DNA from 2 places in the Pseudomonas sp. KH_024_B2 genome. Region 2 is predicted to be linked to the other one. Evidence: predicted binding sites of a transcription regulator. Region 2 holds the regulator's gene; the other holds the start of a gene.

Region 1 (4,260 bases), 1.7 Mb from region 2:
CTTAAAGACACTGACGGGAAAATCTCTATCGAACTCCCGGTAAGCGGTGACTTGAACAACCCACAGTTCAGCGTCATGCCAATCATCTGGCAGTCCTTGCGCAATCTGGTACTGCGTGCCGCTCAAGCACCGTTCAAGCTCATTGGCGGTCTGGTCAGTGGTGGTGGCTCGGAAGATCTCGGCAGCGTGTCGTTCGCGCCAGGCTCCAGTGACCTGAGTAAAGACTCCGAATCGTCGTTGACCAAACTGGCCAATGCCCTCAAGGAACGTCCGGCCCTGCGACTGGAAATTGAAGGCACCAGCGCGCAAAGCAGCGACGGCCCGCCGATCGCCGAACAGCGGCTCGAGCGTGAATATCAATACAACTACTACAAAATACTCCAGCGTCGCGGCGATAAGGTCCCTGCCCAAGCGTCCCTGCTAGAGGTTCCGGACAGCGAGAAAGCGCCACTGCTCGAAGGTATCTACCGCACCCGCCTGAAAACGCAGCCACCGGCCGAGTGGGCACAACTGAGCCGTGACGAACGCACGGCAAAACTGCGTGAAGGGGTGATCAAGTTCTGGAGCGAAAGCGACGTGCTCCTGCGTCAATTGGGACAAGATCGGGCCAGCAGCATCAAGGACTTCCTGGTGGACAAAGGGCAGTTGGCTGACGATCGGGTTTACTTCATCGACGCTAATATCGGGCAGGCGCAAAACGATGGTCGGGTGATCACGCCACTTCATCTGGATAGCGAATGAACAGGCGAACACCTTTGTTGCTCAGCCTGGCATTGGCCATTGTTGCCAGCCAGGCTCAAGCCGCCAATACGCTGCGCTGTGGCAGTCAATTGATCAGTCTGGGGGACAGGTCCGGCGAAGTTTTGCAGAAATGCGGAGAACCTGCTTCCCGCGACTTTCTGGGCTACAAGCGTAGCGCCAACAAACGCGAAGAGTTTCAAGTCGAGGAGTGGGTGTACGGGCCCAACAGCGGCATGTATCAATACCTGCGTTTTGAAGGCAATCGCCTGGTGAGCATCGACAGCAAGCGCGGCAACTGACAACCCTCCCCATTCGCCAGTAAATTTCCCACTCCACGTAGAACAGGCTCCGACACACAGTGCCGGAGCCTGCAATGACCACATCCCTATGGTCTTCGCATGAACCTTGAAGGAAAGACAGGCGTATTACTGGATCGCCTGTCGCCCCCTTCTCCGTCCAGGCGAGACGCTTGAACCTTATTCGGTTTTCAGGCCGTCAGCCATTACGCCTTTGACACCTTTGATTTTCTTGGTGATGGCGACTGCCATTTCTTTCTGTGAGTCAGTCAACGCCACTTTCGAGGACAGGGCCACGACACCTTTCTTGGTTTCGACTTCGATGTCGGTGCCGGGAACGCCTTTTTCGGTGACCAGATCAGTCTTCACTTTGGTGGTGATCCAGGTGTCGGAAACATCTTCCTTAACTTCGGTTATTTCACCTGCCGCCAACACCATAGGCGACTGAGTGGTCTGGGCAAATGCAATGTTGCCCAGGGTCAGGGTCAGAGCGGTAGCAGTTGCGGCAGCGATTGCGAACTTCTTCATACGAGTAACTCCTGTTCTGCCAAAAAGTCTGCGCCGTGTCATTGGGGCAGGGTTACTGGATAAGTGCAGGCGTTGTGCCAACTCACAATCAGAAAATAAATATCTATAAATCAATAAGTTACTAATAAATCAACAATTTGAAATCGTGCAAATTGCATGACCAATGCAGAAGTCGCATGCAAGTTGCGGTTTTTCAGCGATACCCTGATGCCATGCATTGACGGGACTGTTAAACCGCTCAACGCCAGAAAGTCACGGCCAAAAAAATGCCCCGCTTAACGCGAGGCATTGGATAGAAACAACCAGACGGTTGAGGATCAGGCTCCGTCGCAACTTATTGGCACGTATTCCTGCAAAGCGGTGCTAGTGCAGGCCCAACCGGTGGCCGAGCGGGTAAGCGTGATGGTTTTGCTAAGCACAGGACCCGGAGCATTCAGGATCGTGCAAACGATTGTCCCGGCACCCGTCGTGGCGGTACCTGATGCGGTAGTCGTGCAGTTACCCGTAGTAGCGGTGCCGCCCACCAGGGCCAATGTCGGATCGGTGCCCTGATTGATGACGTCTTCAAAAGGAACTTTCAGCGCGGTGATCTCGGCCAGACCGGCTGTGACCTTCGCTCTGGCCTGGTACTTCGAGTAAGCCGGCAGCGCGAACGTTGCCAAAATGCCGATGATCGCGACCACAATCAACAGTTCGATCAAGGTAAAACCTTTTTGACTATTCATAGAAAAGCTCCAAGCATTAGGTGAAGTTTCATGACCTTAACAGGTCAAAGCACAGCACGTGCCAAACCCTTTGGACCCTTGCCAGCAGGCCCGCGCCGGTGCCGGTGCAGTGCCCTTATCCTCAAAAGTTGCACATTCTGACATTTTTCGTCACCCGAGCGTCCCTGATTAGGCTCCTGCGACCGACTACGCTATAAGTCTCCAACTGTTTGCCGCTGGTACTCGAATGAATGACATCGCCCTCTCCGGTCTGGCCAGGCAATTGGTTCTGGCCGAGCTGCTCACGGACAAAAGCGCGCTACAGGCGTCTGAGCAAGCTCAACGCAATCGAATGTCCCTGGTGACCTACCTGGTGCAGAACAAGCTGGTCAAAAGCCGGCAGCTGGCACAAGTCGCCTCTGAACACTTTGGTGTAGCCCTGCTCGATCTGAGTTGTCTCGATAAGGATTCTCAGCCTCGCGGCCTGGTCAGCGAAAACCTGATCCGGCAACACCACGTGCTGCCCCTGTGGCGTCGCGGCAACAAATTGTTTGTCGGTGTTTCCGACCCGACCAATCATCAAGCCATCAACGATATTCAGTTCAGCACCGGGCTGACCACCGAAGCCATCCTGGTGGAAGACGACAAGCTCAGCGACGCCATCGACAAGTTCTTCGACACACAATCCAATGGCCTGGAAGACCTCGCCGATGTCGATCTGGACGGCCTGGACATCGAGTCGATCGATGACAAAAAACACGACGCCATTGCCGGTCAAGACACCGACGATGCACCCGTGGTGCGCTTCGTCCACAAGATGCTGCTGGACGCGATCAAGGGCGGCTCTTCGGACCTGCATTTCGAACCTTATGAAAAGATCTATCGGGTCCGTCTGCGCACCGATGGCATTCTTCGCGAGGTCGCCAGGCCTCCCATCCATCTCGCCAGCAGGATCGCCGCGCGCCTGAAGGTTATGGCCAGCCTGGATATTTCCGAACGCCGCAAGCCGCAAGACGGGCGGATCAAGATGCGCATTTCGAAGAGCACATCCATCGATTTCAGGGTCAACACCTTGCCGACACTGTGGGGCGAAAAGGTCGTGATGCGAATTCTCGACCCGTCCAGCGCACAAATGGGCATCGATGCCCTGGGCTATGAACCCGAGCAGAAAGCCCTGTACATGACGGCGCTCAAGCAGCCCCAGGGAATGATTCTGGTGACCGGGCCGACCGGCTCAGGCAAAACCATTTCGCTGTATACCGGTCTGAATATCCTCAATACCGTGGACATCAATATCTCCACCGTCGAAGATCCGGTGGAAATCAACATGGAGGGCGTCAACCAGGTCAACGTCAATCCCAGGCAAGGTCTGGATTTTGCCCAGGCCCTGCGCTCGTTCCTGCGTCAGGACCCGGACGTCATCATGGTCGGCGAAATTCGCGACCTGGAGACCGCCGAGATCGCCATCAAGGCCGCACAGACCGGCCATATGGTGCTTTCGACCCTGCACACCAACAGCGCCGCAGAAACCCTGACCCGCCTGCAGAACATGGGCATCCCCGGGTTCAACATCGCCACCTCGGTAAACCTGATCATCGCCCAGCGTCTGGCCCGCAAGTTGTGCAGCCACTGCAAAAAAGAAATCGATGTACCCCACGAAACACAGCGCAAGGAAGGCTTCGCCGAGGAACATATCGGCAGCTTCAAAATCTATGAGCCGGTGGGTTGTGATCATTGCAATGGCGGTTACAAGGGGCGAGTCGGGATCTATGAAGTGGTGAAAAACACGCCGGACCTGCAACACCTGATCATGGCTGAAGGCAATTCACTGGAGATCGATGCGCAGATGCGCAAGGACGGTTTCAACGACTTGCGCACCTCCGGCCTGCTCAAGGCCATGCAGGGCATTACCAGCCTTGAAGAAATCAATCGGGTCACCAAGGACTAATCGATGGCGGTCAAAGCAGTAAAAGTCAGTGTTTACGCCTGGG
Region 2 (4,260 bases):
CGCACTTCCTTGCGATCAAGCATGCTGGCAATTTGCCGAAGCAGTTCCAGGTGCGCATCGGTAGCGGCTTGCGGGACCAGCAGGACAAACAGCAGATCGACCGGGGCGCCATCGATGGCGTCGAAATCTATGGGGGCGTCCAGGTGCATCAAGGCACTGATGGGCGAGGTGCAGCCTTTGAGGCGGCAGTGTGGAATGGCGATGCCGTTGCCAAAACCGGTGGAACCGAGTTTTTCACGGGCGATCAGGGCCTCGAAGACATCCTGCATTTCCAGATCCGGCACTTCGCGGTGGATCAGGTTGGCAATTTGTTCGAGGGCTTTCTTTTTACTGCCGCCCGACACGTTCACGCAGGAACGGCCGGGGGTCAGGATGTTTTCAAGTCGGATCATGGGTTGGGAGTGTTAACGACCTGTTGCGCCCTGGAGGACACTTTGGGTCTTTTCCTTATGCTTTTTGAGTTGGCGATCCAGCTTGTCGGTGAGTGCATCGATCGCCGCGTACATGTCTTCATGTTCGGCGTTGGCGACCACTTCATTGCCGGGGATATGCAAGGTAGCTTCGATTTTCTGCTTCAGCTTCTCGACCGTCATCGTGACTTGCACGTTGGTGATCTTGTCGAAATGCCTTTCCAATCGCTCCAGCTTTTCGCCGATGTAGGCGCGCAGAGGTTCGGTCACTTCCAGTTGGTGTCCACTGATGTTGACTTGCATACAGCTTCTCCTTCGTTGCCAGTGCATAAGGCGGCAGGCTGGGTTGCCTGCCACTAGGCTGTGTCCGAAAACTGCCTGCGAGTTTTCGAACGCACCCTGGAACGCTGTGGCGTGGCCCGTTACATCAACCGCTTGCGTTCGCTCGAAGGCGCAATCCCAAGGGATTCACGGTACTTGGCGACGGTGCGGCGGGCTACCTGAATGCCTTGTGCCTCCAGTAAACCAGCGATCTTGCTGTCACTCAACGGCTTTTTCTGATTTTCCGCTGCGACCAGTTTTTTGATGATCGCGCGGATCGCTGTGGACGAGCATTCACCGCCTTCAGAGGTGCTGACGTGGCTGGAAAAAAAGTATTTCAGTTCGTAGATACCCCGTGGGGTATGCATGAATTTCTGGGTGGTGACCCGGGAAATCGTCGATTCGTGCATGCCCACCGCTTCGGCGATGTCATGCAGCACCAGCGGTTTCATCGCCTCATCGCCGTACTCGAGAAAGCCGCGCTGATGCTCGACGATCTGGGTGGCGACTTTCATCAGGGTTTCGTTGCGGCTTTGCAGGCTCTTGATGAACCAGCGGGCTTCCTGCAACTGGTTGCGCATGAAGGTGTTGTCGGCGCTGGTGTCAGCGCGACGCACGAAACCGGCGTACTGCGGGTTGACCCGCAGGCGCGGCACGGATTCCTGATTCAGCTCCACCAGCCAGCGTTCGTTGTCCTTGCGCACGATCACGTCGGGGACGACATACTCGGCTTCACTGGACTCGATTTGCGAGCCCGGGCGCGGGTTGAGGCTTTGCACCAACTCGATGATCTGCCGCAGCTCGTCTTCCTTGAGTTTCATGCGACGCATCAGCTGGCTGTAGTCGCGGCTGCCGAGCAGGTCGATGAAGTCGCTGACCAGGCGTTTGGCCTCGGTCAGCCAAGGGGTCTTGGCGGGCAATTGACGCAGTTGCAGCAACAGGCACTCGCTCAGATTGCGCGCACCGATACCGGCCGGCTCGAATTGCTGGATGCGATGCAGGACGGCTTCAATCTCGTCCAGTTCGATATCCAGCTCCGGGTCGAAGGCTTCGAGGATTTCCTCGAGCGTCTCGTCCAGGTATCCCTGATTGTTGATGCAATCGATCAGGGTCACGCCAATCAGGCGATCGGTGTCGGACATCGGGGCCAGGTTCAGTTGCCAGAGCAAATGGCTCTGCAGGCTCTCACCGGCCGATGTGCGGGTGGTGAAGTCCCATTCGTCGTCATCGTTGCTCGGCAGGCTGCTGGCGCTGGTCTGGTAAACATCTTCCCAGGCAGTATCGACCGGCAGTTCGTTGGGGATGCGCTCGTTCCAGTCACCTTCCTCGAGGTTATCCACCGTTGGGGCGGTTTCCTGATAGGAGGGTTCCTGAATATCGGTATTGGGTTTCTGCTCGACGTTGTCGGCCATAGGGTCGGCGTTATCGAAGTCGTCGCCTTCTTCCTGGCGTTCGAGCATCGGATTGGACTCCAATGCCTCCTGGATTTCCTGTTGCAGGTCCAGGGTCGACAATTGGAGCAGGCGGATGGCCTGTTGCAGCTGCGGTGTCATCGTCAGCTGCTGGCCCATTCTCAAGACAAGCGATGGTTTCATGGCAGGGGCTTAACACCTTATTCGCCGGCGCGCATGCGCCATCCACTACAGGGCGCCGAAGCGCCAAACATAAGCAAATTATATGCCTGAAGCGGGAGTGTTTGCCTAGAGCGCTGTAACAATAAATTTTTATAAGGCTTTATTGAGGTAGCGCTCTGGTGATTGGCTGAACACCTTGGGGCGAGTGTTTGCCTAGAGCACTGTAACAATAAATTTTTATCAGGTTTTATTGCTACCGGCGCTCTGGTGACTAGCCAGTCGCCTCGACTTACAGGCGGAACTCATGGCCCAGATACACTTCCTTGACCAGTTCGTTGGCCAGGATGGTTTCAGAGTCGCCTTCGGCGATCAGTTGGCCGTCGTTGACGATGTAGGCGGTCTCGCAGATATCCAGGGTTTCACGGACGTTGTGGTCGGTGATCAACACGCCGATACCCTTGGCCTTCAGGTGATGAATGATCTGCTTGATGTCACCCACCGAGATCGGGTCCACGCCGGCAAACGGTTCATCGAGCAGGATGAACTTCGGTGCGGTGGCCAGGGCACGGGCGATTTCCACGCGACGGCGTTCGCCGCCGGAGAGGCTCATGCCGAGGTTGTCGCGGATGTGGTGGATGTGGAATTCCTGAAGCAGGCTTTCCAGCTCCTGGCGACGCCCGGCCTTGTCGAGTTCCTTGCGGGTCTCGAGAATGGCCATGATGTTATCGGCAACCGACAGTTTGCGGAAGATCGACGCCTCTTGCGGCAGATAGCCGATACCGGCCCGTGCACGGCCGTGCATCGGCTGGTGGCTGACGTCCAGATCATCGATCAATACCCGACCCTGATCGGCCTGGACCAGCCCGACGATCATGTAGAAGCAGGTGGTCTTGCCGGCACCGTTAGGGCCGAGCAGGCCGACGATCTGACCGCTGTCGATGGACAGGCTAACGTCACGCACGACCTGACGGCTCTTGTAGCTCTTGGCCAGATGCTGAGCTTTCAGAGTTGCCATTACTGGGCCTTTTGCTCGTCGGTTTTCTTTTTCGGCTGGATGACCATGTCGATCCGTGGGCGTGGCGCAGTGACCGAACTACCGGTGGCGCGGCCTGCGTTAGCAACCTGCTTGACGGTGTCGTAGACGATTTTCTCGCCTTCGGTGGTGTTGCCGTCGTTGATCACTTTGGCACGGTCAATCAGCACGACGCGGTTTTGCGCCGCATGGTACTGGATAGTCACCGCATAACCCTGGACGGGTTTCGCGTCGGTTGGCTTTTGCAACTGCTCGAAGTAGGCCAGGTTGCCCACCGAGGTCACAACGTCGATCTCGCCGGCCGGGGTGCGGGTGATGGTCACGGTGTTGCCGGTGACCTTCATCGAGCCCTGGGTGATGATTACATCACCTTTGTAGGTGGCGATACCTTGCTTGTCGTCCAGTTGGGCGTCGTCAGCCTGAATCCGGATAGGTTGCTGGCTATCGTCCGGCAGGGCCCAGGCGCTCACGCTTCCCAGTGCTGCGCCCAGACTGAGCAAAATAGGGAGGGTTTTAACGAGCCTCATACTGTCCTCTTACGTTCGATAGCAGGTGTATCCTGCTTTCTTTCAAATACGCTTTCATTCCGTTACCAGTCGATACGCCACCAGCGCCGTCGATTCTAACGGCTTGCTCGGTCTGCGCATATTCCTTCTGGGGGAATACAGTCATACGACTACTGGTAATGATCGTCGTACGGTTTTTCTCGTCGGTACGCGCAATGCGCACCGAGTCAATCAATTCAACTTCAGTGCCGCCCGGATTGACCTCGCCACGTTCGCTCTGAATGTGCCAAGGGAATGTCGTGCCGCGATACATCTGCAGGTCGGGTTTGGTCAGCAGCGTGATGTCGGTTGCTTTCAGGTGCTCGACCTTGTCGGACGTCATTTCGTACTGCAACTTGCCATCGGGCAGAAACTGC

The links. Region 2 encodes sigma-54, which starts transcription at its own class of promoters, with help from an activator protein. Its sites were predicted from a motif close to ANTGGCATNNANNTTGCTNT; they were not measured.
Region 1: a site for sigma-54 is predicted at 2,337-2,356, ahead of AC3I0A_RS03515 (pilin). Genes of this name have one in related genera too.

The regions. Positions count from the first base shown of each region.
Region 1 covers NZ_CM174502.1:762,905-767,164, reverse strand. The annotation lists gene AC3I0A_RS03530 (DUF748 domain-containing protein) at 1-741, shown strand, start outside; gene AC3I0A_RS03525 (DUF2845 domain-containing protein) at 738-1,040, shown strand; gene AC3I0A_RS03520 (BON domain-containing protein) at 1,218-1,565, opposite strand; gene AC3I0A_RS03515 (pilin) at 1,883-2,290, opposite strand; gene pilB (type IV-A pilus assembly ATPase PilB) at 2,517-4,217, shown strand; gene AC3I0A_RS03505 (type II secretion system F family protein) at 4,221-4,260, shown strand, end outside.
Region 2 covers NZ_CM174502.1:4,917,151-4,921,410, reverse strand. The annotation lists gene ptsN (PTS IIA-like nitrogen regulatory protein PtsN) at 1-392, opposite strand, end outside; gene hpf (ribosome hibernation-promoting factor, HPF/YfiA family) at 405-713, opposite strand; gene AC3I0A_RS22860 (RNA polymerase factor sigma-54) at 833-2,326, opposite strand; gene lptB (LPS export ABC transporter ATP-binding protein) at 2,595-3,320, opposite strand; gene lptA (lipopolysaccharide transport periplasmic protein LptA) at 3,320-3,865, opposite strand; gene lptC (LPS export ABC transporter periplasmic protein LptC) at 3,852-4,260, opposite strand, start outside.